Regions from separate parts of the Bradyrhizobium sp. TM233 genome, predicted to be linked through region 3. Evidence: predicted binding sites of a transcription regulator. Region 3 holds the regulator's gene; each other region holds the start of a gene.

Region 1 (7,497 bases), on a different contig from region 3:
TCCTGCCGGGTCATCCGGTAACGAATGCTGAAGCTCCCGTCGGCCCGGTCTCGGCCGCACCGTTCGGCTCGGCCTCGATCCTGACCATCTCCTACATCTACATCCTGATGATGGGCGGCGAAGGCCTGAAGCGCGCCACCGAGATCGCGATCCTCAACGCCAATTACGTCGCGGCAAGGCTCGATGCGCACTTCCCGGTGCTCTACAAGAACGCAAAGGGCCGCGTCGCCCATGAGTGCATCGTCGATCCCCGGTCGCTGAAGAATACGTCTGGCGTCACCGTCGACGACATCGCAAAGCGCCTGATCGACTACGGCTTCCACGCGCCGACCATGAGCTTCCCGGTGCCGGGCACGCTGATGATCGAGCCGACCGAATCGGAATCCAAGGCCGAGCTCGACCGGTTCTGCGACGCCATGATCGCGATCCGGAAAGAAATCGCCGAGGTCGAGGCCGGCCGCTTTGAGATCGCGGCGTCACCGCTGCGCCATGCTCCGCACACCGTGCACGACATCGCCGATGATGATTGGAAGCGCGCCTATACCCGCGCCGAAGGCTGCTTCCCCGCGGGCACCTCGCGCAACGACAAATACTGGAGCCCGGTGGGGCGCGTCGACAACGTCTATGGCGACCGCAACCTCGTATGCTCCTGCCCGCCGGTGAGCGATTACGCGCAAGCCGCGGAGTAAGACACGGCGGAGGTTACGTAGGGTGGGCAAAGCGGAAGCGTGCCCACCACCCTTTCGCCGCGTTGGAATATGGTGGGCACGGCGCTCGCGCGCCTTTGCCTACCCTACGGCTGCTGACTTAAGGCGCAATCAACAATCGACTCTCGCGATCCCAACGCCATAGCTGCTCATTGGTCAGCAGCGTACCGCCCAACCAGCGCCGAATCGGATTGTGACGGCGAAAATCCTCCCGACCTTCCAGAACCGTTTTGCCAAACTCCGTCAGCGACAGCCGGCTCCGGCGAAAGGCGGCGTTGCGACCGCGCGCGTTGTCCGGATCGAGTGTCGCCAGCTTGCCGTCCAGACCCGCAACCGCTGGCGCAGGGCCGAATGCGAGCCCTTCGAGCAGCGCGCCCAATTCCCACTGATCGAACACGCGTGTTCCCAGCGCGCCCGGCTGAAACAGCTCATCGGTGCGACTGCGTCCGCTTGCGATGAGTTCGAGAAGCCGCGTCTCGGTCGCCCCCAGTCCCGTCGCTGGCGACGGCAGTTCTGCGAGCAGGTCTTCCATGGCCGGCTTCAGGAAAGACAGCTTGCCGAGCGGCCTGTCGAGCAGCCCGGCGCAAAGCTCGGGCGTCGGCGCGCGATAGGCCTCCCACGCGAGGGTCGCGCTTTCAAGATCGATTTCCGCGATATCGAACTGCTTCACGTCACGATGGCGAAGCTCTGAGGGATCTGCTCCGCGCAGATCGAAATCGACGAGTCGTAGTCTCAGACTCTCAGTAAGTGACGGCTCGAAACGCAGGTAATCGAGGATCCAGATCAGCTGCAATTGACTGTTAGGTTCGGGGTCGAACCACAGTTCAATGAGATCGACCCCGTAATTCTTGCAGACCCAGAGCAGGGCACCGGCTCGATCCTGGCGCCTGATGAGGGGCGACTGACGCACGGGGACGCAATCCGACCAGTGCATTTGGTCGACCCACGTCCTGGACTCCCGCCAGCCGAGATAGCGGATGAGGTGGTCAGCCGTCGGAAGTGGCCCCGAAACAAAGCGATAGATGAACGGGATGACCATGTCAGCGCGATCGGCATAGGTGAGACCGGCGCCGGACGAACTGGTCAGAATCATCCGTTTCATCGTCGGCGCACCCCACCCTTACGCAAAACGAAACGGGCACTGACGACGTCGGCAACTCAACGTCTTCAGCGCCCGCTCCTCGCGAAAACTCTCTTCGCGTTAGGTCTTACTCCTCCGCCGGCTCCTCGCCGTCGGCGTCGCGCTCCGGCGTGCCGGCGAGAATCTGCTCGGCGATCAGGCCGGAGTTCTGGCGGATCGAGGTCTCGATCTTGGCGGTGATGTCGGGATTGGCCTTCAGGAACGCTTTCGAGTTCTCGCGGCCCTGGCCGAGACGCTGGCTGTCATAGGAGAACCAGGCGCCTGATTTCTCGACGATGCCGGCCTTGACGCCGAGATCGAGGATCTCGCCCATCTTGGAAACGCCCTCGCCGTACATGATGTCGAACTCGACCTGCTTGAAGGGCGGCGCCAGCTTGTTCTTGACGACCTTGACGCGGGTGGTGTTGCCGACCACTTCGTCGCGCTCCTTGATCGCGCCGATGCGGCGGATGTCGAGGCGGACGGAGGCATAGAATTTCAGCGCGTTGCCGCCGGTGGTGGTTTCCGGCGAGCCGTACATCACACCGATCTTCATGCGGATCTGGTTGATGAAGATCACCATGGTGTTGGACTTGTTGATGGAGGCCGTCAGCTTGCGCAGCGCCTGGCTCATCAGACGGGCCTGCAGGCCCGGCAGCGCATCGCCCATCTCGCCCTCGAGCTCGGCCTTCGGCACCAGCGCCGCGACCGAATCGACCACCAGAACGTCCACCGCACCCGAGCGCACCAGCGTGTCGCAGATTTCCAGCGCCTGCTCGCCGGTGTCGGGCTGCGAGATCAGGAGCTCGTCGATATTGACGCCCAGCTTCCTCGCATAGACCGGATCGAGCGCGTGCTCGGCGTCGATGAAGGCGCAGATGCCGCCCTTCTTCTGCGCTTCCGCCACCGTATGCAGCGCCAGCGTGGTCTTGCCCGAGGATTCCGGCCCGTAGATTTCCACGACGCGCCCCTTCGGCAGGCCGCCGATGCCGAGCGCAATGTCGAGCCCGAGCGACCCGGAGGACACCGCCTCGACATCCATCGATCGATCGTTCTTGCCGAGCTTCATCACCGAGCCCTTGCCGAACTGGCGCTCGATCTGGGAGAGCGCGGCGGCCAGAGCTTTACTCTTGTCCATGGAAGATCCTTCGACGATACGCAGGGCAGTGGCGGACATTGGGTCGTGCTCCTTATGGCGAGGATTCGCTAGGGGGACAAACGATTGGCGAGGCGGCTCGGCGATAAAACCAATGTACCCCATTTGTTCTAGGTTCGCAATATGTTCTTTTTGCCTGCGCTGGTACTGTCCGTATTCGACCCCGCGCGTCCTAAGTTGAATCCGGCAGTGTCCTACTTTCCGACAGTGGACTGGTTCCATCAGGAGGGTAGCGAGAAGCGATGTGCGCTGGCATGTTGCGGCCCGCATGCCATCGAGAATCAGAAACTTCCTCGTCGTTGCCGGCGGTGTGGCGCTGTTGTGGTTGCTACAGCCCTTTTGGGTTCGGAATTTCGAAGCCGCTTTAGAGTCGCGAGGCTGGGACAAGCTCTTAGACAGAGCTTTGGCTGGCTTTCCGGAATGGTTCTCCGGAATGGTTAGTCAAAGCTCGGCATTTTGGGGCGGCGCTCTTCTAATGCTCCTTTTTTGGGGCGGCATTGAAGTCGCCAGTGCCGCTCTGCGGCGGCGGAAAGAAAAGTCGGCGTCTCCGGGAGATAATCCGCCACCGGGCGAACCGGTGCCGAAGGAGAGTAACCCTGCCCGGATCACCAACAGCATGCGCTCGTACTTCCGTGAAGAAGAAGTACCTATCGCTTCGCTACTTGGCCGGGACGATCCAGTAATCCAAGACAAGGTCTTTACGGATTGCTTGATATACGGCCCTGCCGTGACCCACTTTCAAGCTTGCCAAATCACGCACAGTGCGATGCAGGTTGCTGCGTCAGGGAACATAGATGCGCACTTCATGCTAGCGCCTCAGGACTACCTTGTCGGACCGGTGCTGTTCCTTAGATGCAAATTCGACAGGTGCAAATTTCGCAACATATCGATAGTTGGAACAGCGCAATATATTGCAGTGATGCGGCGCCATTTCGAAGCTGGAGGATTTCCAGCTTACAGCGGAGAGCATGAGGCTGGGCTGAACATGGCCGCATTCAGCGGCGGTAACGAACGACGGGCGCGAACGTTTCAATATGCGAAGTACTGGCGTCTACTCGGTGACGCCATCAATATAGAGCTTGCAAAAGCTTCAATGCGTGCGCCGCCTCCCTCCGAGACAGAATACAACCGCATTCGCACAGAGTGGAAGATACGATTTCTTCCTCAGATCGCGCGTGCTGAGGAAGAAATGCGGGAGGTTGGAGTTAGCAACCTTCCCCAGCTCGACGATCTCGCAGCATGGCGGGACAAGCTTCTTTCCGAAGCGAAATCGGCGGAGAGACCATCATAAGGCGAGCCGCCTTAGTTGGCGGCCTCTTTCATTTCGTATAATCCTCGCGCGGCGGGAGCCCATGAGACTTGCGATATTCGGCGTCTCCGGGCGGAGGGGGCAGCTGCGCCGGCTTTGCGTCCTTATAGATCATCTTGAAGATGCTAGACGCCGTATCAAGCCATAGTTTTCGTTGTTCCTCCGGCCACACGTTCCCGGCCGGAGGAAGCTCCTTGAGCAGTCCCTGAACGAAGGGGTGGAACCCGGGAGGTTCATCGCCCCCGCTGCCATTGTCACGCTTCTTTTCTTCGGCTGGCTTCTCATTCGCCGCTTCATCGCGTGCAGCGATCCCCGGCTTCACGAAGCGGCCTGATGACGCGTCTATAAAACCGGCATACTGCGCCGACTTCATGAAGGTCTGGCGTGCGCGCTCCTTTTGCTTGGGCGAGACGCCGAACTGCTCCACCTGACGTTCAATGGCCGGGGGAGGCGGCAACGCATGACCCTTGAACTGCTCATACATCGCGGCGAATAGTTCAACGTTGAGAAATGCGGTAACGCGTGCAAATCGCTCCTTCCCCGAGTTGGTGAGCGCATCGCGACCAAGTTGGGTCAACGTTGCTCGCCCCTCGCCTCGATCTATCAAGCCGAACATGCGAGCTGCACCGAGCCGCGTTCGGAACGTCCCACCGCTTGCAGATTGTCCCATCCAAGCGGCTAGTTCCTCAGTCTCACATGAAGAGCCCGCCTTGTCGTGGATGGTTTGGGCCACCTCTAGGGCGCTCTCCAAGTCTGCGTAAGGGAATTCGATCTCGGAACGGAATCGCTTCTTTTCCTCCGCCTTCTGAGCGGCGGCAGAACCCGCATTGTCGTTGTCCGCCATAAGTCTCTCCTGACTGTTTTAAGTCTCGCCGTATACAAGAGACCACAACGCAGAAGCTGTGTCAAACTTTTTCGTGTTACAGCCGTTGACGCTGACAAGAATTCCCGTATACTTCTTGTCAATGGAGGCAAGCATGACAACAGGGCCAGAGCCCCAGCGTAATCCCGACCGGCGCTGAGGCTATGACACACAGGTGGGGCCACCACCCCCGCTCTCTCACAAGGACGGTGGTGGCCCCTTAATCGGCTCTACTTGGGTGCCCCGTAGTCTAACGGTAGGACGCTCGCTGTTACACGCGGAGAGGTCCGGGTCCGAATCCCGGCGGGGCTGCCGAGATCGAAACAAGCGGGACCGCCGTGGTTGCAGCCTCAGCGATCCCTAGTCACCCACCCGAGATTGCGCCCCGGGCCAGCGACCAAACTAGAATATACGCTTTGCAGAGCGGCTTTTCTAGAGTCCCCGGGGCCAATCCTACAGAGGATTGCGCCCTCATGAACGTTCTTTCCCGCGACCAACAGATCCAAATCATTGCCTGCCTGACCGAAGGCCAGAGCATCCGCGCCACTGAGCGCATCACCGGCATTCACCGCGACACCATTATGCGCCTTGGCGAGCGCGTCGGGCGCGGTTGTGCCGAGTTGCACGACCGCATGATGGTCGGCATCCGCACCGGCCGCTTGGAACTGGACGAGATTTGGGGCTACGTCGGCAAGAAGCAAAAGAAGGTGCAGCGCCACGAGATCAGCCACAAGGGCGACCAGTACACGTTCATTGCGCTGGCCTCCTCCGCTAAGGCCATCGTTTCCTACCGCACCGGCAAGCGCGACAGCGAGAATACGGATCTGTTCGTGCAGGACCTTCGCCAGCGGGTGCTTGGTGCGCCCGAGATCAGCACTGACGGCTTCCTGCCATATCAGAACGCAATCCGTGACGCTTTCCGTGGCCGGGCTTCGCATGGTGTCATCGTAAAGACCTACAGCGTAACGAACCTGGCTGTAAAAGACGCCGCGCGCCGCTACAGCCCGGCCGAAGTAATCTCCGTGGAGCGCGACGTAGTAAGCGGCGTACCGTCCCACATCTCGACCAGCTACGTGGAGCGCCAGAACCTCACCTTGCGAATGACGCAGCGTCGGTTCGCCCGCCTCACCAACGGCTTCTCAAAGAAGCTCACCAACCACGCTGCGGCGGTCAGCCTGTACGTCGCGCACTACAATCTCTGCCGCGTCCATGAAGCTCTGCGGACCACGCCAGCGGTCGCGTTGGGCATTGCGGATCGGGTCTGGACGATTGGGGACCTGATTGACGCTGTGCTGCCGCTGGGGCCGAACAAGCCGGTTCGGGTAACTCGCAACTTCCGGGTAATCGATGGGGGCCGAACATAGAATTGCAGGTACCTGCAATTAATTGCACTCAACAAAAAACCCGCCGTTGATGGCGGGTTTTCGTTTTAGAAAGCTAAAAGAAGAAGCCGTTAGGCGGCACGTTTCAATGCTTGTGCCTGCTCATTCGACGCGAACCAAGAGATGCGCTTGAAGTTGCCAAAGCCAACCTTCTTGATGGCTTCAACAAAAGCGCCCTCTAGGGCGGCCCTAAATTCAGCGTTCTCATATGGGTTCATGATCGTCTCCACGGGCTCACTTGTGCTCATATAATGCATTCACTGCTTTTTTGTTACGTATAGCCATGCACCTTTCACCTCTACGGTGTCAAATAACGGAATATTTAGTAAAGGCTCGGTGAGGGCTTGAAAGAACGTTCTATCCGCCGGGCTCCTAAGATGGAACTTTATATGGGGAGCTTTCCTAACGGCATGACTTAGCGCAAGAATTCCGCCAAAAAGGCCAGTGAGCGCTTTCCCGTAGGAATCCACGCCAAGGTCCTCAAAGTCGAAACGAGGCGCGAAAGTCATGTTCCTGACGCGGAGTACATATCCATCGTATCCAGGTAACATGGTATGGTTTGCTTCGCAGATCACCCAGCACTCGGCACCAACGTGGAACCCGTAAACCTCGGCCTTGGGATGCCCAACATCCGCCAGCGGCGCCAGAACTCCGATTGTGGCGGTTGCAAACTCGTCAAAGTCCTGTCCATAGCCATCGCACTGCTTTTTCCAAGCATCGAGCACGGCCTGCCAAGACCCGTCTTGCGCTGATAATTGCTTCAACATAGGAACAACTGTGGCGGGAATCGATGCCGCACGCTAGCTAAGCGAGCCACCAAAATCTAGCTTTACGAAAGTAGGTGTCCTAATTCCCCTCTGCGGGTGTCCTAATTAGGACAGCACCGCCTGCGCTAGGGATTCTCGAACAGGGACGAACCGGCTTTTATCGGATAACGGAGATCGGACGCGCCGCCTTGGAA
Region 2 (7,497 bases), on a different contig from region 3:
AGCGCGTCATCGAGCAGCTTCCCGACGACCGCCTCAACCTCGAACCTGGCGACAGCATCCTCCTGATCGTCGAGGACGACCCGCATTACGCGCGTGTGCTGGTCGATCTCGCGCGCGACAAGGGCTTCAAGGTTCTGGTCGCCGCCCGCGGTGCGGAGGCACTGGAGCTTGCCAAGCAGTACCAGCCGAGAGCGGTCTCGCTCGACGTGTTCCTGCCCGATATGCTCGGCTGGACCGTGCTGAGCCAGCTCAAGCACAATCCGCTGACCCGCCACATCCCCGTGCAGATCATCACGCTCGACGAGGACCGCCAGCATGCGCTGGCGCGTGGCGCGTTCTCGTTCGTCAACAAGCCGACGACGACCGAGGGTGTCTCGGCCGCGCTGACGCAGATCAAGGAATATGCACGGCCGCGGCGCAAGCGGCTCCTGATCGTCGAGGACAACGAGGCCGAGCAGCTCTCGATCCGCGAGCTGCTGCACCACGACGACATCGAGATCGTGACCACCGACACCGGCGCCGGTGCGCTCTCGACGCTGCGCGAGGCGCCCTGCGACTGCGTGGTGCTCGACCTCAGGCTGCCCGACATGAGCGGCTTCGAGGTGCTGGACCAGATCCGCAACGACGAAGCGCTGTCGAACATTCCGGTCGTCGTCTTCACCGGCCGCGAGCTTTCGGCGGAGGAGGATGCGGAACTCCACACCATGGCGCGCAGCATCGTGGTCAAGGGCGTGGAATCGCCGGAGCGCCTGCTCGACGAGACCGCATTGTTCCTGCACCGCGTGATCACGGAACTTCCGGTCGAGAAGCAGCGCATGCTGGAGAAGCTGAACAGTTCCGACGAGGACCTGATCGGCAAGACCGCACTGCTTGTCGACGACGACGCCCGCAACATCTTCGCGCTGTCGAGCGTGCTGGAACGGCGCGGCATGAAGGTGCTGACGGCCACGACCGGCCGAGAAGCCGTCACCCTGGTCGAATCCAATCCGGAGATCGCCATCGTTCTGATGGACATCATGATGCCGCAGATGGATGGCTACCAGACCATCGGCGTCATCCGCGAAAACCAGGCCTTCGCCCGCCTTCCGATCATCGCGCTGACCGCCAAGGCGATGAAGGGTGACCGGGAAAAATGCCTGGAGGCCGGCGCGTCCGACTATCTCGCCAAACCCGTCAACACCGATCAATTGCTGCTTGCGATCCGCATGTGGCTGCACCGATGAGTTTGGATCCGCGAATGGACCACGAAAAGGTCAACATCCTCCTCGTCGACGACCAGCCGGCCAAGCTGCTCGCCTATGAGGTGATCCTGAAGGAACTCGGCGAGAACCTCGTGGTCGCTTCGTCTGGACGCGAGGCGCTGGAGGTGCTGCTCAAGAACGAGATCGCGGTGATCCTGGTCGACGTCTGCATGCCCGAGCTCGACGGCTTCGAGCTCGCTGCGATGATCCGCGAGCATCCGCGCTTCCAGAAGACCGCGATGATCTTCATCTCCGCCATCCAAGTCAGCGACATCGACCGGTTGCGCGGCTACGAGATGGGCGCGGTCGACTATGTGCCGGTACCGGTCGTGCCGGAGGTGCTGCGCGCCAAGATCAAGGTGTTTGCCGAGCTCTACCGCAAGACCCGCGAGCTGGAACGGCTGAACCAGGAGCTCGAGGATCGGGTCCGCGCACGCACGGCGGAACTGGAGAACTCCACCGCGAAGCTGCGCGAAAGCGAGCAGCGGCGCAGCATGGCCATCGCCGCCGGCAAGATGGGCTCCTGGGATTGGGACTGGATCAGCGGCGACTGGATGTGGGACGAGGGGCAATATCGCATCTTTGGCGTCGGCCCGGAGAGCTTCGAGGTCAATCCGGCCAACGTTCAGGCGCTGTTGCATCCCGACGACGTGGATCAGTTGCGCAAGGCGATCGCCGAATTCAACAAGGGCACGCGGGCTTATGAGACCGAGTTCCGCATTGTGCGGCCCGACAGCGAGGTGCGCTGGTGCGTCGGCACGGCGGCCGCGACCGTCGACGATAGCGGTCGCGTCGTGCGCGTGAGCGGTGTCACCGTGGACATCACCGAACGCAAGCGAGCCGAGGAACGGCAGAACCTGCTGGCGCGGGAAGTCGATCATCGTGCCAAGAATGCGCTGGCACTGGCCCAGTCGATCGTGCGCCTCACCCGTGCCGACGAGGTCAAGGCCTATGTCAGCGCCGTCGAGGGACGCATCAATGCGCTGGCGCGCGTGCACACCATCCTGTCGCTGTCGAGCTGGCAGGGCGCCGAGCTCTCCAGGCTGATCGACGAGGAGCTTGCGCCCTATTCGCTCGGCGGCCAGATCGTATTGGCGGGTCCGAAGGTCCAGTTGCTGCCGGCGACGGCTCAGACGCTGGCGCTCGCGTTGCACGAGCTCTTCACCAACTCGGCCAAGTATGGCGCACTCTCGACCAGGTCGGGACGGCTCACGATCGGCTGGCAGGTCGAGGACCAGCTGCTGACGCTGAGCTGGGAAGAATCCGGCGGTCCACTCGTCATGACCCCGAAATCTCGCGGCTTCGGCACGCGGAGCCTGCTTGCGAGCGTCGAGTCCCAGCTCGGTGGACAGGCGCAATTCGATTGGCGAGCCGAAGGACTGTTGTGTCGCCTCGAGGTGCCGCTGACACGCAAGACGGCGACGACCACACCCGGAAAATTCGACGCCCCCGGCTCCGCCGAATTACAACGCGCCTCAGGCTAGCCCGACGCCGCCATCCTCGTTTGCCGCGGCGGCCGCGCTTCCTCGGCGAGGCGTCCTTCGAGCCAGGCTTCCGTTTGAGCGAGATCGCGTAGCGCCCTCGCGTACCGGCGGGCTGCACTTCGCTCCGCGCCGCGCGGCAGTTTGCGGGCCTTGCGCAGCATGTCCGCAGCCGCGTTGCGATAGGCCAGCGAGCGGTAAAGAAAGACAACCTTACCCATATCGAATGTTCCCGTTTTTCTGACGCTCATCCTCGCAGCCCCGCCATGAACGTCGGATGAAGCCTGTGATGACAATTCCTTCATTCGTTTGGAACCGGTGAATATAGCCCGCGTTTGCATGCCAGTTCGGGATGCAGTTCCCATGCGTGCAAAAAAGTCTTCGGACGTGATCTCTCCCGCCGGCCTCATCAAGCTGATGACGCATGCGATGATGGGCGCAGCCCTCGGCCTCGCCTTCAGCCTCACGCTGATCCTGTCCAATCCCGCCGTCGCCAGCCTGCTCGATCACGGCGGAAGCCAGGCCGCGATCGTCTTCGCCCTCACATTGGTGACGACGTTCGCGATCGGCGCGACACTCACCGGGGCCGTGTTCATCATCGTTGAGGACAAGAAATCTTGAAGCCTGCGTGCGACGCGGCAGATGCGTTTTGTCAGGAACTCCTTCGGACAATAGCGGTTGGCTGCCTGCGTCAATTTAACCCAGGGAGTTCCCCCGCATGACAACGACAAAGCTCGTTCTCACCGCAATGTTGGCCACCGGCCTCGCCGCCGCGCCACTCGCCGCACAGGCCAAGTCGCACAAGGCGAAACACGGATCATCGATGTCGTCCTCGCAGACCACCGGCGCCAACACCAAGGCCTCGAAGGGCGCGGATCCTTCCGGCCAGGGCGGTTCTGGTCCCGGCTCGGACCAGGGCGGCACCATGACGAACAAGAGCAGCAAGGGCATGAGCAACACCAAGTGAGCTCAGGCCGACATGACATAAGGCCCCGCGGCGACGCAGGGCCTTTTGCCTTGCTCGATCGGCAATTCCTTTAAAGCGCGATGCGGTTGGGATGAGTCGTCATCCGCCTTGGGTTTCCTTCCGGAAAACCACTGCGCGCTTTTCCGGACCATGTTCTTTTAGCGCCACATCGTCGGCGCGCGCGTCAGCGCAATGCGGCCGGCGCGCCGCAAATCTTCGATGGAGCATGGCGCTGCTTGAGCGGCTTCGCGCAGCTTGGCGGCAACGCGCTCCCGTATCGCTGTATCGGACGGAGCAACATCCGCGCAGACCTCGTCGAGAACCGTCCTCAACAGCGAGACCATCTCGGCATCCGGCATCGACGAGCTCCAGCGTGTCGCTTGCGCGCACGCTTAGCTGCGTCGGATGTCAGGGGTGTTAAGGCCGCGGTCCGCGGCCTTCGTCTTCACGAGTTGCTCGAGTTGCGCCCGCTTGCGTCCGATCAGAAGTTGGGCCGCAGCATCATCGAGCCCCGCACGCTGCAATTGCCGGATGGCAGAGCCCAATTCGAGAATCTCGGCGCGCAACCTCAAGATCCGGTACGTGTCCGGGTCTTCCTCCACGGCGCCCCCCAAAAAGGTTTCAGCGCCGCGTGCTCGCGCGCTCGGGATTGTCTTCTGTCTTCACGAGACGAAGGCGCCCCCGGTCGCGAACGTCAGGCAGGACGTCGCCGCCGCCGGCAACCTTCCATTCGCCGATCAGCAGGTTGACCTTCCGGCGCAAATCCATCTGCGCCAGGGCCTGCTGGACGCAATCGCGGTCGCCGTTGATGAGATCGCGCACGGAGGCCTCGACGCCGGTCATTTCGAGCCTCAAGGCGCTGATTTTACGTCGAATTTCATTAATTCTGTTGTCCATGGCTTGTTAGAACAAAATAAGAACATATAGTCAAGTCACGATTTCAGGACGGAGAAGCGGCATGCAGGTTCAGGGCAAATACGACGCCAGGGTTTTCCTCACCGAGCAGATGACCCGGACGCAGGGGCTCAGGCTGAAACGGCTGAGTGAAGAAGCGTATCAGCCCGCGCAATATGCGCGCGATCTGTCCTTCAGCGAGGCGGCACGGCGCATCCAGGTGCTGGAAGCCGAGATCGAGCTGGCGAATTCCTTCTAGGCTGCGTCTGGAACGCTGTGCGCGTCCTTCGGAACCATGCCCGGGTCGAAAGGTTCTCCCCGGCCAAGGGAGAACATGCATGGCACGCAAGGCAAAGAAGCGCCGCTACTCACGCAGCGCCGGCAGCGATGTCGAGAGCGAGATGCGCCGCTACAAGAAGGGCACCGCAAAGAGCGGTCGCAAAGGCCGCGGCGGACGCGTGAAGAGCCGCAAGCAGGCGATCGCGATCGGACTGTCGAAGGCACGCAAGAAGGGCAAGAAGGTCCCCAAGAAGGCTGCCAAGAAGACCTCCAAGAAGACGTCCAAGAAGAGGACGACCAAGAAGAAGACGACCAAGACATCGTCGAAGCGCAAATCCAGCAAGCGTTGACGCTGATCTGTCTCTCAGATCATGCTGCCCGGCATGAAGCAGCGGATCGAAACGCCGAACGCGGTCTTGACCGGCCACACCATGGTGCGGCCGGCGCGGTTCGGCTCGGTGATGACGGCTTCGTCCGGCACCTCGATCCACTCGCCGTCGAGACGCACGCGATAATGCCCGTTATGCGACTCCCAGTCGGGATCGGCGACGGCAAAACCATCCGCATCCGAGCAGCACGGACCAAGGTGGCTGCGCAGGCTGTCGAACCATGGCTTCAGGGGTGAGTCCGCGTAGCGGCCATCGTCCCGCCCGAGAGCGTTTCCGGCCGACAGCACGAATGGCGCCACCAGCAGCGCCCTCCTCAGCGAGAGCTTCAATCGATCCATGTCGGCACCGATCAAATGCGAACCAGCGGCCAGTTCCACAAAGCGGCGGCAAGTTCGAAGTTCCACGCTTGCAACCCGTCCCGGCGGCAACGTAGCCGCCGGCGATCTGCACGACTCGGAACTTTGATGAGCGAACACGGCTTTTTCGGACGAACCGCGTCATCGTCGCTGCCGTTGACGAGAATGTTATCGATCGCCTCCCGGGAGTCCTGAAGGCAAACGAAAAAGGCGGCCTCGAGGGCCGCCTTTCTTGATCTATGCCGATCGACGTTCGCCTCAGGCGAGTGGTACCGCGACGAAGCGGGTCGCCTGCGCGCTTCTGACCTGCAACAACACGCTGCGCTTGCCGGACGATTTGGCCTGCGCCAACTCCGAGCGAACGTCGCCGACATTGGCGACGGCCTTGCCGCCGACATTGAGGATGACGTCGCCGGTTTGGATGCCGCGCTGCGCCGCCGGCCCTTGCGGATCGACTTCGGTGACGACAACGCCCTTCTGGCCAGCACCCTGGACCTCACCGGCCGGAGCCAGGCCGAGCCCGAGACGCGGCGTGTCGGCGTTCGGCTGCGCCTTGCCCTCGCCGGCCTTGCCGTCTCCCTGGGCCTGCCGCTGGTTCGGCAGCTCGCCGAGCGCCAGCGTCACCGTTTTGCCGTCGCCCTTGTGGAAGACATCGAGCTTCACGGACGTGCCCGGTGCCAGGGTGGCGATGGTGCGGGCGAGGTCGCGGGAGTCCTTGATCGCGGTGCCGTTGACGGCGGTGATGACGTCACCCGCCTCGACGCCGGCCTTGGCCGCCGGGCTGCCATCCTGCGGACTGTCGACGATCGCACCGCGCGCCTCCTTCAGCCCGAGGCTGTCGGCAATCTCGGCGGTGACCGGCTGCACTTGCACGCCGAGCCAGCCACGGGTCACCGCGCCCTTGTCCTTCAGCTGCGCGACGACGAGCTTTGCAGTCGAGGCCGGAATGTCGAAGCCGATGCCGACCGAACCGCCGGACGGCGAGAAGATCGCAGTGTTCACGCCGATCACGTTGCCGTTCATGTCGAAGGCCGGGCCGCCGGAATTGCCCTTGTTAATGGGCGCATCGATCTGGATGAAGTCGTCATAGGGGCCGTTGCCGATGTCGCGGCCACTGGCCGAGACGATGCCGGCGGTCACGGTGCCGCCAAGGCCGAAGGGATTGCCGACCGCAACCACCCAGTCGCCGATGCGCGGCTTCTGGTCGGAGAATTTGACGAACGGAAAGTCCTTCTTGCCATCGACCTTGATGAGCGCGAGATCGGTCTTCGGATCGGTGCCGACGACCTTGGCGGTGTAGCTCGTGCCGTCATCCATGGTCACCTGCACCGACTCGGCGTGGTCGACGACGTGGTTGTTGGTCACGGCATAGCCGTCGGCGGAGATGAAGAAGCCGGAGCCTTCGCCCGTGATCATCTGATGGCGCTGGCGCGGCATGCCGTTCATGCCGCCCGGGCCACGGAAGCCGAACTGCCGCGAGAACTGGTCGAACGGGGTGTCCTCGTCCTGATCCATCCGGTTCTGCTGCAGCATCGCGCTCTTGTCGTTGTCCTGGTCGATCTTGACCCGCACCGAGATGACGGCGGGTTTGACCTTTCTGACGAGGTCACCAAAGCCCGGCGGCGTCGCGGCGGATTCGGCGGCCTGGGCCGGGGCAATGAAGGAGTTCGGACCGAACGGCGAAGAGCCGGGAGCAGCCGCCAGCACGGCCACGCCGAGCGCGGCCACGGTGCCGAGCAGCGCAAGCCGGCGCGGCCTCAGGATCTTGCGGGACGTGGTGTCGGAATTGACGCGATCGTTCATGTCGAAATGTCCATGTTGGATAAGGTGTCGCCTTGCCTCCAACATGGCCATCGTCACCTTACGACGTCCCGTCCATCCGATTAAATC
Region 3 (7,497 bases):
GGCACCGAAGCCTTCGACGCGGGCTTGGCCGCAACCGCGTTGGCGGTCACGCCGTGCAGGAAGTCGTACGCCGCATGCAGAGCCTTGTCGTCCTCCTCCTTCGGCGGAACGTAGGACTGCGATCCGGTCTGCTCGCCACCCTCGCCGGCTGAGAGATGTCCGCGCATCTGGGACTCCGCCATGGTGTCCATGCGGCCCTTCAGCTCCGGCGGCACGTCCTGCAGGATCTCAATGTCGGGGGCGATGCCCTGGGCCTGGATCGAGCGGCCGGACGGCGTGTAGTAGCGCGCCGTGGTCAGCGCCAGCGCGCCATTGCCGGCACCGAGCGGAATGACGGTCTGCACTGAACCCTTGCCGAACGAACGCGTGCCGATGATGGTCGCACGCTTGTGATCGTGCAGCGCGCCGGCCACGATCTCGGAAGCCGAGGCCGAGCCGCCATTGACCAGAACCACCAGCGGCTTGCCCTTGATGAGGTCGCCGCCATGCGCGGTGAAGCGCTGGGTCTCTTCCGGATTGCGGCCGCGGGTCGAGACGACCTCGCCGCGCTGAAGGAAGGCGCTCGACACCGACACGGCCTGGTCGAGCAATCCGCCCGGATTGTTGCGCAGGTCGACAACGTAACCGACGAGCTTCTCCTGAGGGACATCCTTGGTGATCGAGGCGATCGCCTTCTTCAGGCCGTCGGTGGTCTGCTCGTTGAACGAGGTGATGCGGACATAGCCGATGTCACCGTTCTCGACATGGAAGCGCACGGGACGCACGTGAATGATCTCGCGCTTGATCGCGACGTCGAGCGGGACGTCGGCGCCCTTGCGCACGATGGTGAGCTTGGTCTGGGTATCGACCGGGCCCTTCATCTTGTTGACGGCCTGCTCGAGCGTCATGCCCTGCACGGCTTCGCCGTCGATCTTGCTAATGAGGTCGCCGGACATCAGGCCGGCCTTCGAGGCGGGCGTATCGTCGATCGGCGAGACGACCTTGACGAGGCCGTCTTCCATCGTGACCTCGATGCCGAGGCCGCCGAACTCGCCGGAGGTGGTCTCCTGCATCTCGGTCCAGGCCTTCGCGTTCATGTAGCGCGAGTGCGGGTCGAGCGAGGTCACCATGCCCGTGATCGCGCCTTCGATCAGCTTGGCATTGTCCGGCTTTTCGACATAGCTCGCCTTGACGCGCTCGAACACCGTGCCGAACAGGTTGAGCTGGGAATAGGCGTCATCCGCGCTCGCTGCCGCTCGTGCTGCCCATACACCGCCGTGCGGGCTGGCTACCAGAAGGGTCAGACACGCTCCAGTGAACGCGCCCAGAGGGAACAGCAGGGATTTCCGCATGGATGGCCTGGCCTTTTTTGCTTGGCGGTTCGCTTGAGCTTGCTTGAGCTCGTCTCTCGAGACTTTGGGAAGCGCCATGCAATTGGCGATCCAGTCCGTTTCTCACAATACCATTCTGGTTTCTTCAAGGCCGGGATGCACCGCCGGCCGGTACACCGCAAAAATCGCTTCGTTCGGGCCTAAACTTTTGGCAACGTTGCAGGACTGGCCCGTCCCAAGGGGGAATCGGTGCGCCGGTCCAGCCTCGCAGCCATGCCATTTTAGGATGGTTTTGGAGCGCTGGACGGGCTAGGCGATGACACAAGGCTTCAAATTCTCGGGAGGATAACAATGAACGAGGCACCCCGCATCCGGCCGGAACGGAACGTCGAGCTTGGCGCCAGCAACGAGCAGTTCCAGAACCTGCACGAATTCATCCGGAAAGCGCGAGCCAACCTCAACCAGAACGCCTGGGACTACATCGTCGGCGCCGCCGAGACCGAAACCACGATGCGCCGCAACCGCATGGCGCTGGACGAGATCGCCTTCCGCCCGCGGGTGCTACGCGACGTCCGCAAGGTCGACGGCTCGGTCCAGCAGTTCGGCCGCAGGATGCGCCTGCCGGTGGTGCTCGCCCCGGTCGGCGCACTCGAGATCTTCGATCCGGATGGCGCGGCGAGCGTCGCGCGCGCTGCCGGCACCTTCGGTGCGGCGCACATGCTGAGCTCGGTGTCCGAGCCCGGCCTGGAGCAGACTGCGGAAGCCGCGCCCGATGCGCTCCGGCTCTATCAGCTCTATGTCCGCGGCGACGACGCCTTTGTGGCCGATGTCGTCAGCCGGGCCGAGAAGAGCGCCTATGCCGGCTTCTGCCTGACCGTCGACACCGCCCATTACAGCCGTCGTGAACGTGACATCGCCAAGCGCTACGTCCGCGAGAGCCGCCTGCGTGCCACCGGCGGCGATTTCCAGAAGGGCCTGGAGTGGCGGACCGTGAAGATGATCAAGGACAAGTTCCGGATTCCGCTGATCCTGAAGGGCATCGCCACCGCCGAGGACGCCCAGATCGCGGTCGATCACGGTGTCGAATGGATCTACGTCTCCAACCATGGCGGCCGCCAGCTCGACCATGGCCGCGGCGCCATGCATGTGTTGCCCGAGATCGTCGAGGCCGTGAAGGGCCGCGCCAAGATCATGGTCGACGGCGGCATCTGTCGCGGCACCGACATCGTCAAGGCGATCGCGGCGGGCGCGGACATGGTCGGCATCGGCCGGCTGCAATGCTGGGCGCTGGCGGCGGCTGGCGAGGCCGGCGTCGCGCGGATGCTGGAGCTGCTGGAGGACGAGGTACTGCGCTGCCTCGGCCTTTTGGGCGCCACGTCATTCGCCGAGGTCGACAGATCCTGCCTGCATCCGGCGACCGCCACCAACGCACCGAGCGTGTTCAGTGCATTCCCGCTGTTCGACCACGATCCGTATCGATATTGATGAAAAGGACGCAATGACTTCGCTCACTCCCGGCAGCGCGGATGCGCTGCTGTTCGATCTCGGGCGCGTGGTGCTCGACATCGACTTCTCCAAGGCGATCGCCTGCTGGGCGGACCATGCCGGCTGCCAGCCCGAATCCATCGTCGCGCGCTATGTGCGTGACGAGGCCTACCGTCTGCACGAGGTCGGCAAGATCAGCGACGAGGATTATTTCGCCTCGCTGCGTGCATCGCTCGGCATCGGCATTTCGGACGCGCAGTTCCTGGAAGGCTGGAACGCGATCTTCGCCGGCGAGATGCCTGACATCGCCGAGCTGCTGCCGCGTGCGGCGAAGCAGATGCCGCTCTACGCCTTCTCCAACACCAACCGGCCGCATGTCGACTATTTCTCGAAGGAATATGGCGAACTGCTCGGCCATTTTCGCGCGCTGTATCTGTCGTCCAGCATCGGCCTGCGCAAACCGGACGCGGAAGCCTTCGACCACGTCGTCACCGCGATCGGCGTGCCCGCGGAGCGTATCGTGTTCTTCGACGATCTCGCCGAGAACATCGAAGGCGCGCGGGCATGCGGACTGACGGCAGTGCATGTGACGTCGCCACGCGACGTCGGAAACGCCTTGAAGGCATTGGGCATCTGACGATTTCCGCTGAGCGGGAGGCGCCAACGGAGGGCAAGTCTTCCGGAACCAATTTTGCCCGAAATAGGAACCAGAACGCTTTGTGCATTTTTGTACGGAGTTCCGGGAACGGAATGGCCCCTTCCGGACTCTTGAGTCCGCTGGGACTTCTACAACGGACTTATCGACGTGCTGGGCAAAACCTATCTCACCAAGCAAGCCTCTCTCCTGTTAGAGTTCGCGAGAACCACCTCGGATTCTGACCTTTCCGCCAAGCTGATCAGCAAGGCCGCCGACCTGAAATCCCAGGCCGATCCGCTGCCCGACAGGGATCAAGGCCCGAAGGCTCCCGACGTCGCGCTGGACGACGGGCCGGACCGGCCGACCGGGAGTTGAGCGATGCTGGCGGTGGCGCTCGTCATTCTCGTCCTCGCCATGGCCACCCTCCTGCCCATCTGTCTCGTTCTCTGGATCATGCCACACCAGGCCTGAATCTGCCTTCCATACTGGGCTGGGAAGCGGCAGGATAAATCGCGCCCGCTCCGCAATTTTGCCTCTGCCCCCGCGCTCGGCTAGAAGACTGTCGGAACATTTCGTCCGAACGTGCCGAGCAGGAGTTTCGCCGTGGCCTTGATGCCGGTTTCCGACGCCCTTGCTGCGGTGCTGGCGGGTGCAGAGCCGCTGCCTGCAGAGATGGTTTCGCTCGACGAAGCCTACCATCGCGTGCTCGCCCATGACGTCGCTGCGCGGCGCACCCAACCGCCCCAGGCGATGTCGGCGATGGACGGCTATGCCGTGCGCGCGGCCGACGCGGCGACCATCGATTCCAGGCTGACGATGATCGGTGAGGTCGCAGCGGGCCGTCCGTTCACGGGAAGGGTCGGCGCCGGCGAAGCCGTGCGGATCTTCACTGGCGGTGTCGTTCCCGACGGCGCGGATGCAGTCGTGATCCAGGAGGACACGATCGCCGAAGGCAAGCAAATAACGATCAAGGAAGCCGCGATCGTGGGTCGCCACATCCGCCCCGCCGGCGTCGATTTCCGCGAGGGTGACGTCCTCCTGCGCAAGGGAACCCGTCTGACAGAGCGCGATCTCGCCCTCGCCGCCGGCATGAATCACCCGCATCTCGCCGTTTGCCGCCGCCCGAGGGTCGCGATCCTTGCCACTGGCGACGAACTGGTGATGCCGGGCACCACACCCGGGCACGGCCAGATCGTCTATTCCAACGGCTACGCCCTGCACGCGCTCGCCCGCAGCGAGGGCGCCGAGACCATCGACCTCGGTGTTGCCGCCGATACGCTGGAGGCCACCACCGCCGGCATCCGCCGCGCGCGCGAAAGCGGCGCCGACATCCTGATCACGACCGGGGGCGCATCGGTCGGCGACCACGATCTGGTCCAGCAGGCGCTCAAGGACGAAGGCATCGCGATGGCGTTCTGGAAGATCGCGATGCGGCCCGGCAAGCCGATGATGCACGGACGGCTAGGGGCGATGGGCGTCATCGGCCTGCCCGGCAATCCCGTATCGTCCTACGTGTGCGCCTTCCTGTTCATGGTGCCGCTGATTCGGGCACTGTCGGGCCGTTCGGTTGTTCATCATCTTCGCGAGCGCGCCGTACTGGGCCGCGATCTCGGCGCCAACGACCAGCGCGAGGATTATCTGCGCGCGCGCCTGGAGCTGCGCGACGACGGCACCCTCGTCGCCCTTCCCGTCAGCCATCAAGACTCCTCTCTGCTTGCGAATCTTGCTGCAGCACAGGTACTTCTCGTGCGCGCACCGTTTGCGCCGAAGGCCGAGGCCGGCAGCCCCTGCGAGATGCTAAGGCTCCCCGTCTGAACTGCGCGGCCACACGCATTCCGTGAGTTTCGTTCTGTTCACGGTAAATTAAGCAGTTGCGGAACACATATCGAACATATAGTGTCCGTTCATGATTTGTTTCGAGCATGCAGTGGCTTATCGCTGAATTCATCGTCTCGGAATCGAACGACATCAACCGGGGGACTTTGGTCGAGATGTTAACGCGCAAACAATACGAGCTTCTGCGGTTCATCAGCGAACGCTTGAAGGAAAGCGGCGTGCCGCCGTCCTTCGACGAGATGAAGGATGCGCTCGACCTGCGCTCGAAATCAGGCATCCATCGCCTGATCACCGCGCTCGAGGAGCGCGGCTTCATCCGCCGCCTGCCCAACCGCGCCCGGGCCATCGAAGTGATCAAGCTACCCGAGCTCCAGGCTGCCGCCGGCAACCGACGCGGCTTCACGCCAAGCGTCATCGAAGGCAATCTCGGCAAGGTACGCGCGAGCTCCAGCCCGTCCGCAGACGAGGGCGAGCGGCCCGTTGCGGTGCCGGTGATGGGCCGCATCGCGGCCGGCACCCCGATCGAGGCATTGCAGACCCGCAGCCACACCATCAGCGTGCCGCCCGACATGCTCGGCTCCGGCGAACATTACGCGCTCGAAGTGCGCGGCGATTCCATGGTCGAGGCCGGCATCCTCGACGGCGACATGGCGCTGATCCAGCGCAACGAGAGCGCCGATACCGGCGACATCGTTGTGGCGCTGATCGACGACGAGGAAGCCACGCTCAAGCGCTTCCGTCGCCGCGGCGCCTCGATCGCGCTGGAGCCCGCCAATGCCGCTTACGAGGTGCGCATCCTGCCGCCGAACCGCGTGAAGATTCAGGGCAAGCTGATCGGGCTTTACCGCAAGTACTGATACCGGAAGTACTGATACCGGAAGTACTCGGCGCCTCGCGCGCGCCTTCGATCGGCCTCGCCGATCAGAGATTGGAGCGGATGATGGTCCGCTCCGGCTGGATAGTCTTTCTGGTTCTGCACAGATTATCCGGCCCCCTCCTTTCGCGACATCCTCGGCAGGCCGCTGCGAAGCAACATCGCTTCGCGGCCTTTCGAGTTCGAGGGGGGACAGCCCAATGCGCCAGATCGTTTGAGCGCAGCCGCAGCAACGCTGATGGCTCCTCAGCATCGCAAGCCGTTGTCGCGCAATCGCATCGCCATGTCGGCCAAGACACGGCCGCGAGCGCGCGACGACCGCAATGCAGTCGCGTAGCCATCGCAGCCGAGTTGGCGATACAGGCGGGTCTCTCGCCGGTCGTTTGATGCGCGCCTCCCAAATGCACGGAGGCCGGCTTTGTTCCTATCGAATTCGGAAAAGATGGAAAAGATAATGTGATCGGGGCTCGCGGATCCCAGCCGCAGATTTGCCTACAACGAAGCAGAGCGTTGCGTGTTTCAACTCTGACAGAGGCCTGCGCCTCCAAAAGAGGTGCGGGTCGCTATCTCTGCAATGAGGAGCACCCGATGTGTGACTATAGCCTGCATGCCGTCGCGACGCGCCCCGCAGAAGTCGGCGAGACGATCGTCACGACAACATTCCGCGGCACCTCGACGCGCGGCTTCGCCTCCGAAGCCGATCTCTCGGTCGCGGTCTGCCTGCTGCCGGGAACGGAGCTCGCCTTCGCCGACAACGTCCGTTACGACAACCGCTGGATCTGGACGCGCACCGTCAACTCCCGCGTCGGCAAGTTCGGCAAGATCGATCCGCACATTCCCGATCGCCATCATGATGCGATCGAATTCCCGGACGGCAAATCCGTGCTGGTGACGCAGCTCGTCGAGGGCCAGCGCGCAACCGTGCTGCAACTGCCGGTGACCCTGCCGATCGGCGAGCGCGAGCACAGGCCGCAGATCATCGCCGACAGTCGCCCGACGGTCACGCGACTGCCGATCGGCTGACGCCCTCCGGCCCGGCGGGTCCGGGGCCAGGATTGAAATGCCGTCGCCGGCCGATGCCGGCGAGCCCGGTGGGTTTTTGTTTCACGAAATTCGATCGGTGAGCGCCGCCGCCGCCGCACCTCGTCGCCGCACGAAGTTTGGGCCGTCCTGCCTGAATTTTGAACCTCCGCTCCGCAGCCAAATGACCGATGCTGTCGTGGTTTGAGGCGGCGGACACGCTCGATGAAAACCTTCATTCGCGTCGTTGAACTCTGGGTGCCTGACCGGACGCGCATGCGGCTGGAATTCGGCGGTGGCCTCTACGACGAAGGGCTGTCCGCGTTCAAGGCCGT
Region 4 (7,497 bases), on a different contig from region 3:
TTCGGCATCTCGCTGAACTTCACCCCGGTCGTGCTCAGCGAAGGCCGCATCAGCCTGCGCGTGATGACCGAGGTCTCGGAGCTGTCGAATACGAATTCGATCACGTTGACGCAGGCGGTGTCCTCGACCTCGAGCAACTCGATCACCATCCCCTCGATCCAGACCCGCCGCGCCGAGACGACGCTGGAGATTCCCTCCGGCGGATCGATGGCGATGGCCGGCCTGATCCAGCAGCAGACCAAGCAGGCGATCAACGGCCTTCCCGGCATCGACCAGGTGCCGATCATCGGCGCGCTGTTCCGCAGCCAGGACTTCGTCAACAACGAGACCGAGCTGATGGTGATCGTGACGCCCTATGTGGTGCGCGCGGTCGCCCAGAAGGAATTGGCGCGGCCCGACGACGGCTTCGCGCCGGCCTCGGACGCGCAGACCGCACTGCTCGGCCGCATGAATCGCCTCTATGGCATCGCGCGTCGCGTCGATCCGATCGCCGGCGCGCCCGGCGATTTCGGCTTCATCATCGACTGAGACGAACGGTTTGGGGACCGGGGCAGGACACGGGGCAAGAGGGGACCAGGCGATGACGACAACATCAGCCGATCGACGTCGCAATCTGGGCGTCGCGCTGGCACTGACGGGGCTCTCCGTCATGCTGGGCGCCTGTAACACCACCGGCGAGATCGTCACCCAGACGGTGCCGACCGACTATCGCCAGCGCCACCCGATCGCGGTGCAGGAAGGCAAGAAGTCGATCGTGATCTTCGTCGGCAAGGCGAGGGGCGGCCTGTCGGCCGCGCAGCATTCGGACGTCGCGGGTATCGCCCGGGACTGGGTGCGCGAAGGCACCGGCTCCGTCGTCGTCGACGTTCCCGTCGACGCTGCGAATTCGCGCGCGGCGGCGGCGACCTATCGGGAAATCCGGTCTGTGCTCGCATCAGGCGGCGTGCCATCGCGTGCCATCGTCCAGCATCCCTATCGCCCTGAAGATCCCGGGCTGCTGCCCACCATCCGCCTGAGCTATTCGAAGATCACCGCGGTCGCCGGCCCCTGCGGGCTGTGGCCGGAAGACCTCGGCCCCTCGATCCTCGATCCCGGCTACAACGAGAACCGGCCCTACTTCAATCTGGGCTGCGCCAGCCAGCGCAATCTCGCCGCGATGATCGACAATCCGGCCGACCTCGAGCAGCCGCGATCCGAGACGCCGGCCTATACCGCGCGGCGCGACATCGCCTTTGATCGCTATCGCAAGGGCACTGCGATCTCGACTCCCAATTCCGAAGCCGACAAGGCCAAGCTCAGCGACACAGGCAAATGACCGTTATCCACGACGAAGAAGCGGACGATCCGCAGCACCCCGAGGAACACATTGCGCCGGTTCCCCGCATCTCGGTGCAGGCCTTTTGCGAGACCGAGAAGACGCTCGCCGCGGTGACCGCGGCGGGGCAGGACCGCCGGCTCGCCAAGGCGCACCTCACCGCCAAGGACGGTGGCCTTGCCGCGGCGATCGAAGTCTATGAATCGATGCCGACACCGAACGTGATCGTGATCGAATCCGACGGTACGCGCGACATCCTCGAGGGACTCGACGACCTCGCCGGCGTCTGCGACCCCGGCACCCGCGTGGTCGTGATCGGCAATCCCAACGACACCGCGCCCTATCGCGAGCTGGTGCGCCGCGGCGTCAACGATTATGTGGTGGGACCGGTCGAAACCCTCGACGTGGTCCGCTCCATCTGCAGCCTGTTCTCGGCCTCCGAGGCCATCATCACCGGCCGCGTCATCGCGGTGGTCGGCGCCAAGGGCGGCGTCGGCGCCTCCACCGTTGCGCACAACGTGGCCTGGACCATCGCCCGTGACCTCGCGCTCGATTCCGTCGTGATCGACCTCGACCTCGCCTTCGGCACCGCGGGCCTCGACTACAACCAGGACCCGGTGCAGGGCATCGCCAACGCGGTGCTGTCGCAGGACCGGCCGGACACGGCGCTGATGGAGCGCCTGCTCTCCAAATGCACCGAGCGCCTCAGCCTCCTCGCGGCGCCTGCCACCCTCGACCGCGTCTATGATTTCGGCGCCGAAGCTTTCGACGCCGTGTTCGACACGCTGCGCATGACCACGCCCTGCATCGTGCTCGACGTTCCCCACCAATGGTCCGGCTGGACGCGGCGCGCGCTGGTGAACGCGGACGACATCGTCATCGTGGCCGAGCCCGATCTCGCCAATTTGCGCAACACCAAGAACATGCTGAGCGTGCTGAAGGCGGCGCGGCCGAACGACCGGCCGCCGCTGTATTGCATCAACCAGGTCGGCATGCACAAGCGCGCGGAGATCGAGGTCAAGGCGTTCGCCAAGACCATGGAAAGCCAGCCGATCGCGGTGATCCCGTTCGATTCGAAACTGTTCTCCACCGCCGCCAATAACGGCCAGATGATCGCGGAGGTCTCCAAGAACCACCGCACCACCGAGCTGTTCCAGAACATGGCGAACCGCCTCGCCGGGCGCGGCGAGGTGAAGAAGCCGAAGCGCTCGCTGCTCGGACCGCTGCTGAAGAAGCTGAAGGGCAGGTCAAGCCGCAACTCCGCGCCGCATCGCAAGGCGTCGTAAGCATCCACCAAGAGGGGCGGATTACTTGTCCGCCCGCTGCTGCTTCTTCGCCAGCAGCTGCCGCAGCGCCGCGACCTTGGCCGCTGCCTGGTCCGGCGGCAAATCTGCCTTCACGAGGATTTCGGCCTCGGCCTCGCGGCCCTGCAATCCCAGCACGAGCGCAAGATTGGCACGGACCCGCGCATCGTTCTGATTGCGCTGATGAGCGCGGCCGAGCACCTGTTCGGCCTTCGGCAGATTGTTTTGCAGCATATAGGACAGGCCGAGATTGGACAGCACGGTCGGCTCGTCCGGCACGATCTTCAACGCCGTGGCATAATATTGCTGCGCCTCTTCGTTGCGGCCGAGCTGATCGAGCGCAGCACCCTGTGCCGACAGGATGCGCCAGTCCGGATCCTCCGGCGTATGCGCGCGGCTGAGGACGTCGAAGGCCTGCTGGAAATTGCCGCTGTCGGCGAGCGCGCGGCCATAGCCGGCGAGCAGCGCCTTGTTGCTGGGATGGGCGAGCACGGCCTGCTCCATGACCGCGACCGCCTGCGCGCGCTGGCCGGTCTCGCGCAACGCCTTGCCGTAGGCGAGCGCAACGTTGGGATCATTGGGCTTGGCGCGATAGCGCTCGCGCAACGCGTCCATGTCGGGCCTGGCATCGGACTTGGCGTCGGCCTTGACAGCCGTTTCCGACCTGACGCCGAGCGCGCCGGTCACATCCTCGATGCCGGCGGTCTGGCAACCGCCGAGGACGAGCACCAGGAGTGCGGGAAGCAGCAATCTCGCCGGGGGAGAGGCGAGGGACGAACGCTTGGACATACTCTGATCACTCGGCAACTGATCAGAGATGCTTACCGATTAACGCTAAAGTCCCGTTAAGGACGCGGGCTGTGAGACCTTAAAGCATGATCCGGAAAAGTGCGCAGCGGTTTTCCGAAGAGATCATGCTTAAACAACAACCTAAAGCGCGATGACGATTCATCCTCATCGCATCGCGCTTTAGTCGGTGAACTCGGCGCCGAATTCGCAGCCGATGCGCCAGCGCAGGCGGCATTGGCGGGAATAATCAGGTGCGAAGATGATGGTGAATTGCGGCGGCACTTCCAGGAATTCCGCCACCACTTTCACGCCGCCATCCGAGATATCCGTGATCGTGCAGTCCCGCGGCAGCGAGCCCGCGCCAAAATGGATCTTGGCGAGCCGGCTGCACACCCGACGTTCGCTTCTCCGGCGATTTGCAAGCATTTGAATTGTTCACCCGTTAGACCACGGCCCATCCCGCAGCCTCAGGAATAGCGGACATTCGTTGGAATGTGCTGAGGACAGAAGCCGGCATTCGAGGCGTAGTGTCGGCGTGGCGTTTACGATTGGTTAGGGCTTGCTCGCCCTCCGGGATCGTTCCCGTATTGTTCTTGCGGAGAGGGTCCGTCTCTGCTACCCCTAATTGTGCGAGAGGGGCAGGCTGGTTTGAGCATGGTTCAGCGGGTTTCCACCGTCGCCTTCGAGGGGATCGAGGCCCGTGCGGTCGACGTGCAGGTGCAGGTCGCGCCGGGCCTGCCGGCCTTCGCGATCGTCGGCCTGCCGGACAAGGCGGTGTCTGAGGCGCGCGAGCGGGTGCGCTCGGCGCTGATTGCCTCCGGCCTGGCGCTGCCGGCGCGGCGGATCATCGTCAATCTGGCGCCGGCTGACCTGCCGAAGGAAGGCAGCCATTACGACCTGCCGATCGCCCTCGGGCTGATGGCGGCGATCGGCGCGATCCCGCCGGATGCGCTGACCGGCTTCACCGTGCTCGGCGAGCTCGGCCTCGACGGCTCGATCGCGCCCGTGGCCGGCGTTCTTCCCGCCGCGTTCGGCGCCAATATGCGCGAGGAAGGGCTGATCTGCCCGGCCTCGTGCGGCTCCGAAGCGGCATGGGCGAGCCCGGACATCCAGATCATCGCGGCAAGCTCGCTGATCCAGATCGCCAATCACTTCAAGGGCACACAGGTGCTGTCGCGGCCGTCACCGAAGGTGCATGAGCCCGCCGCCTCCACGCTCGACCTGCGCGACATCAAGGGTCAGGAGAGCGCCAAGCGCGCGCTGGAGATCGCGGCCGCCGGCGGGCATCATTTGCTTATGATCGGGGCGCCCGGCGCCGGCAAATCGATGCTCGCGGCGCGCCTGCCCTCGATCCTGCCGCCGTTATCACCGAGCGAACTGCTCGAGGTCTCGATGATCGCCTCCGTTGCCGGCGAGATCGAGGGCGGCGCGCTGACGGCCAAGCGGCCGTTCCGCTCGCCGCATCATTCCGCGAGCATGGCCGCGCTCACCGGCGGCGGCATGCGCGCAAAGCCCGGCGAGATCTCGCTGGCACATCAGGGCGTGCTGTTCCTCGACGAATTGCCGGAGTTCGATCCGCGCGTGCTGGATTCGCTGCGGCAGCCGCTGGAGAACGGCGAGGTCGCGGTGTCGCGCGCCAATCATCGCGTCACTTACCCTGCCCGCTTCATGCTGGTCGCGGCGATGAATCCGTGCCGCTGCGGCAACGCGTTCGAGCCCGGCTATGCCTGCAAGCGCGGCCGTGTCGACCGCTGCACCGGGGACTACCAGGCGCGCATCTCGGGCCCGTTGATGGACCGCATCGACCTGCGCATCGAAGTTCCTGCCGTGACCGCAGCCGACTTGATCCTGCCGCCCCCGGCGGAAGGCTCCGCCGAAGTCGCCGCCCGCGTGGCGGCGGCGCGCGACATCCAGCTCGCGCGCTTTGCCGATGCCGGCCTGCCCCATGTCCGCACCAATGCCGAGGCCCCGGCCTCCGTGCTGGAGGAGATCGCAAAGCCGGACGCGCAGGGCGCCAAATTGCTGCGCGACGCCGCCGAGACCATGCGGCTCTCGGCGCGCGGCTATCACCGCGTGCTGCGGGTGGCGCGCACGCTGGCCGACCTCGATCGCACTGAGAAGATCGGCCGGCTGCATCTGGCCGAAGCGCTCTCCTACCGCGCACTCGCGGAGGATGTGCGGCAGCTGGCTTGATCATTCCGCGCATCAACCCGGCGGTAACGAGTTTCCTTTACGCTCTGCAAACCATAAGGCCCAATGAGTTCCCCGGGGCCTCGGCGAGTAGAGTGTCATGTTGCGTTTCAAGATCCTGGCCTCGGTTGTTCCCCTGTTGGCGGCTGCGGTGTTCGCCCGCGCGGAGATCGGATCGGTCTCGCATCCCTGCATCGCCCTCGGCGAAACCTCGGTCGAGCTCACCTCCCTGTTCTGGACCGCCGGCGTCCATGTCGCCTTCACCGAAGATCCGGCCCGGGCCACGGTGCGGGTTCAGATCACCGACGATGCCGATACTGCGGACTTCGCCGTGGTCGACGACGGTCTCGGTTCCGAACCGGAGTCCTGTCAGGCCAATCCCTCGACGCGTCTTGTCTCGATTGCCGCTCAGCCCGTCGATGGCGGCCAGGTGATCTATCTCTCCACCGAAGGGCCAGCGGATTACCGCATCTATGTGCGCTCGAAGTCCTTCTCGCAGCGCGAGGCCGCGGCGCTGATCGTCGGCGCCCATGGCGGCCATCGCCCGCTGCCGCTCCAGGCTGCCTCGCTCTGAAGCGCGCTGAGACAATGCTCTGAGCCGTTAACACCTCGTTAGTCCTGTTTGGAGGCAGCGCCAAAGCCTCAAGTTGTTCGCAAGGTCGGCGCGACATCGTCGCAGACGGCGGGTGGCGGGATTTCGAAGAAGAGTCGGGGTCGGTGGCGATGGGTCGGACGTTCCGGATCAAGGTGCGCATGCGCCGCTTCAGGCGACAGCACCCCCGCATCGCTTTCGCGATCCGCTCTTTCATGATCTTCTCGGCGACCTTCGGCGGCGCCTATGGCTTCGTGTCCGGCAGCCGGTCCGAGAACTCCGGCTACGATCCCCACACCTTTGCGATCGGCGCGAGCTTCCTGTTCGCGCTCGCCTGCCTCGGTCTTGCGACGCTGAGCATGCGCCTGCGTTTCGTGGGCAAGCGGCTGCGTACGCTCGCCGCCCACAACGAGGCGCTGATCGATCGCAATTGGGAGCTGAAGGAGGCGGAAGAACGCGCCCGCAGCCTGTTCGAGCAGCAGGGCGACCTCATCGTGCTGCGCGCTACCGATGGCCGCATCACCTTTGCCAACGAAGCCTATTGCGCGCTCGCAGGACAGGCGCGCAGCGCGCTGGTCGGCACGCGCTTCGATTTCGACGTGCTGGAGCAGGGTGACAGCGCCCGCGAGAGCAGCGGCACACGCATCCACGACCAGAAGATCGCAACCCCGCTCGGCGCGCGCTGGATCGCCTGGCGCGAGGGCTATGTCCGCCTCGATGCCGGACAGCCCGCCGAATTGCAGAGCGTGGGGCGCGACGTTACCGACCGCACCGAGACCGAACGCGCTCTGTCCGACGCGCGCGACCAGGCCGACGCCGCCAACCGCGCCAAATCGCGCTTCCTCGCGATGGCCTCGCACGAAATCCGCACCCCCCTGAACGGCATCATCGGCATGGGCGGCCTCCTGCTCGACACCACGCTGACGCCGGAGCAGGCGACCTATGCCAAAGCGGTGAAAACCTCGGGCGAAGCCTTGATGGCGCTGATCGAGGAGCTGCTCGACTATTCCAAGATCGAGGCCGGCAAGCTTGATCTGGAGCAGCGTCCCTTCGCGCTCTCGACCCTGGTCGAGGAGATCACCGAGCTGCTCGCGCCCCGCGCGCAGGCCAAGGCGCTCGAGATCGCCGCCTATGTCGACGAGCGCCTGCCGCTGGAGGTGGTCGGTGATGCCGCGCGGCTGCGCCAGGTGCTGCTCAATCTCGCCGGCAACGCCATCAAATTCACCGCGAGCGGCGGCGTCGCGCTGATCGTCGAGCCCGGCATCTGGCCGAACGAGATCAGCTTCCTGGTCCGCGACACCGGCATC

The links. Region 3 encodes LexA, which represses DNA repair genes until DNA is damaged. Its sites were predicted from a motif close to TGTTCNNNNTGTGTTCNG; they were not measured.
Region 1: recA (recombinase RecA) is a predicted target of LexA. The motif match lies at 3,097-3,114, and genes of this name have one in related genera.
Region 2: AABA86_RS22490 (DUF3072 domain-containing protein) is a predicted target of LexA. The motif match lies at 4,594-4,611, and genes of this name have one in related genera.
Region 4: AABA86_RS24385 (YifB family Mg chelatase-like AAA ATPase) is a predicted target of LexA. The motif match lies at 3,986-4,003, and genes of this name have one in related genera.

What each region holds. Positions count from the first base shown of each region.
Region 1 covers NZ_BTIG01000003.1:405,401-412,897, forward strand. Annotated here, with positions in the region: gene gcvP (aminomethyl-transferring glycine dehydrogenase) at 1-689, shown strand, start outside; gene AABA86_RS09060 (hypothetical protein) at 808-1,809, opposite strand; gene recA (recombinase RecA) at 1,916-3,004, opposite strand; gene AABA86_RS09070 (hypothetical protein) at 3,228-4,274, shown strand; gene AABA86_RS09075 (hypothetical protein) at 4,303-5,136, opposite strand; tRNA gene AABA86_RS09080 (tRNA-OTHER) at 5,395-5,466, shown strand; gene AABA86_RS09085 (transposase) at 5,628-6,518, shown strand; gene AABA86_RS09090 (hypothetical protein) at 6,608-6,754, opposite strand; gene AABA86_RS09095 (hypothetical protein) at 6,794-7,303, opposite strand.
Region 2 covers NZ_BTIG01000010.1:137,713-145,209, forward strand. Annotated here, with positions in the region: gene AABA86_RS22450 (HAMP domain-containing protein) at 1-1,223, shown strand, start outside; gene AABA86_RS22455 (HWE histidine kinase domain-containing protein) at 1,238-2,725, shown strand; gene AABA86_RS22460 (hypothetical protein) at 2,722-2,943, opposite strand; gene AABA86_RS22465 (hypothetical protein) at 3,086-3,343, shown strand; gene AABA86_RS22470 (hypothetical protein) at 3,441-3,689, shown strand; gene AABA86_RS22475 (hypothetical protein) at 3,848-4,048, opposite strand; gene AABA86_RS22480 (hypothetical protein) at 4,082-4,291, opposite strand; gene AABA86_RS22485 (hypothetical protein) at 4,311-4,532, opposite strand; gene AABA86_RS22490 (DUF3072 domain-containing protein) at 4,648-4,842, shown strand; gene AABA86_RS22495 (DUF6496 domain-containing protein) at 4,922-5,212, shown strand; gene AABA86_RS22500 (hypothetical protein) at 5,227-5,589, opposite strand; gene AABA86_RS22505 (Do family serine endopeptidase) at 5,866-7,410, opposite strand.
Region 3 covers NZ_BTIG01000008.1:339,814-347,310, reverse strand. Annotated here, with positions in the region: gene AABA86_RS19690 (S41 family peptidase) at 1-1,331, opposite strand, end outside; gene AABA86_RS19685 (alpha-hydroxy acid oxidase) at 1,662-2,795, shown strand; gene AABA86_RS19680 (HAD-IA family hydrolase) at 2,809-3,432, shown strand; gene AABA86_RS19675 (hypothetical protein) at 3,601-3,807, shown strand; gene AABA86_RS19670 (molybdopterin molybdotransferase MoeA) at 4,036-5,247, shown strand; gene lexA (transcriptional repressor LexA) at 5,424-6,125, shown strand; gene AABA86_RS19660 (hypothetical protein) at 6,731-7,165, shown strand; gene AABA86_RS19655 (GAF domain-containing protein) at 7,388-7,497, shown strand, end outside.
Region 4 covers NZ_BTIG01000013.1:91,923-99,419, reverse strand. Annotated here, with positions in the region: gene AABA86_RS24410 (type II and III secretion system protein family protein) at 1-528, shown strand, start outside; gene AABA86_RS24405 (CpaD family pilus assembly protein) at 581-1,315, shown strand; gene AABA86_RS24400 (AAA family ATPase) at 1,312-2,601, shown strand; gene AABA86_RS24395 (tetratricopeptide repeat protein) at 2,623-3,408, opposite strand; gene AABA86_RS24390 (PilZ domain-containing protein) at 3,589-3,834, opposite strand; gene AABA86_RS24385 (YifB family Mg chelatase-like AAA ATPase) at 4,063-5,601, shown strand; gene AABA86_RS24380 (hypothetical protein) at 5,699-6,172, shown strand; gene AABA86_RS24375 (ATP-binding protein) at 6,322-7,497, shown strand, end outside.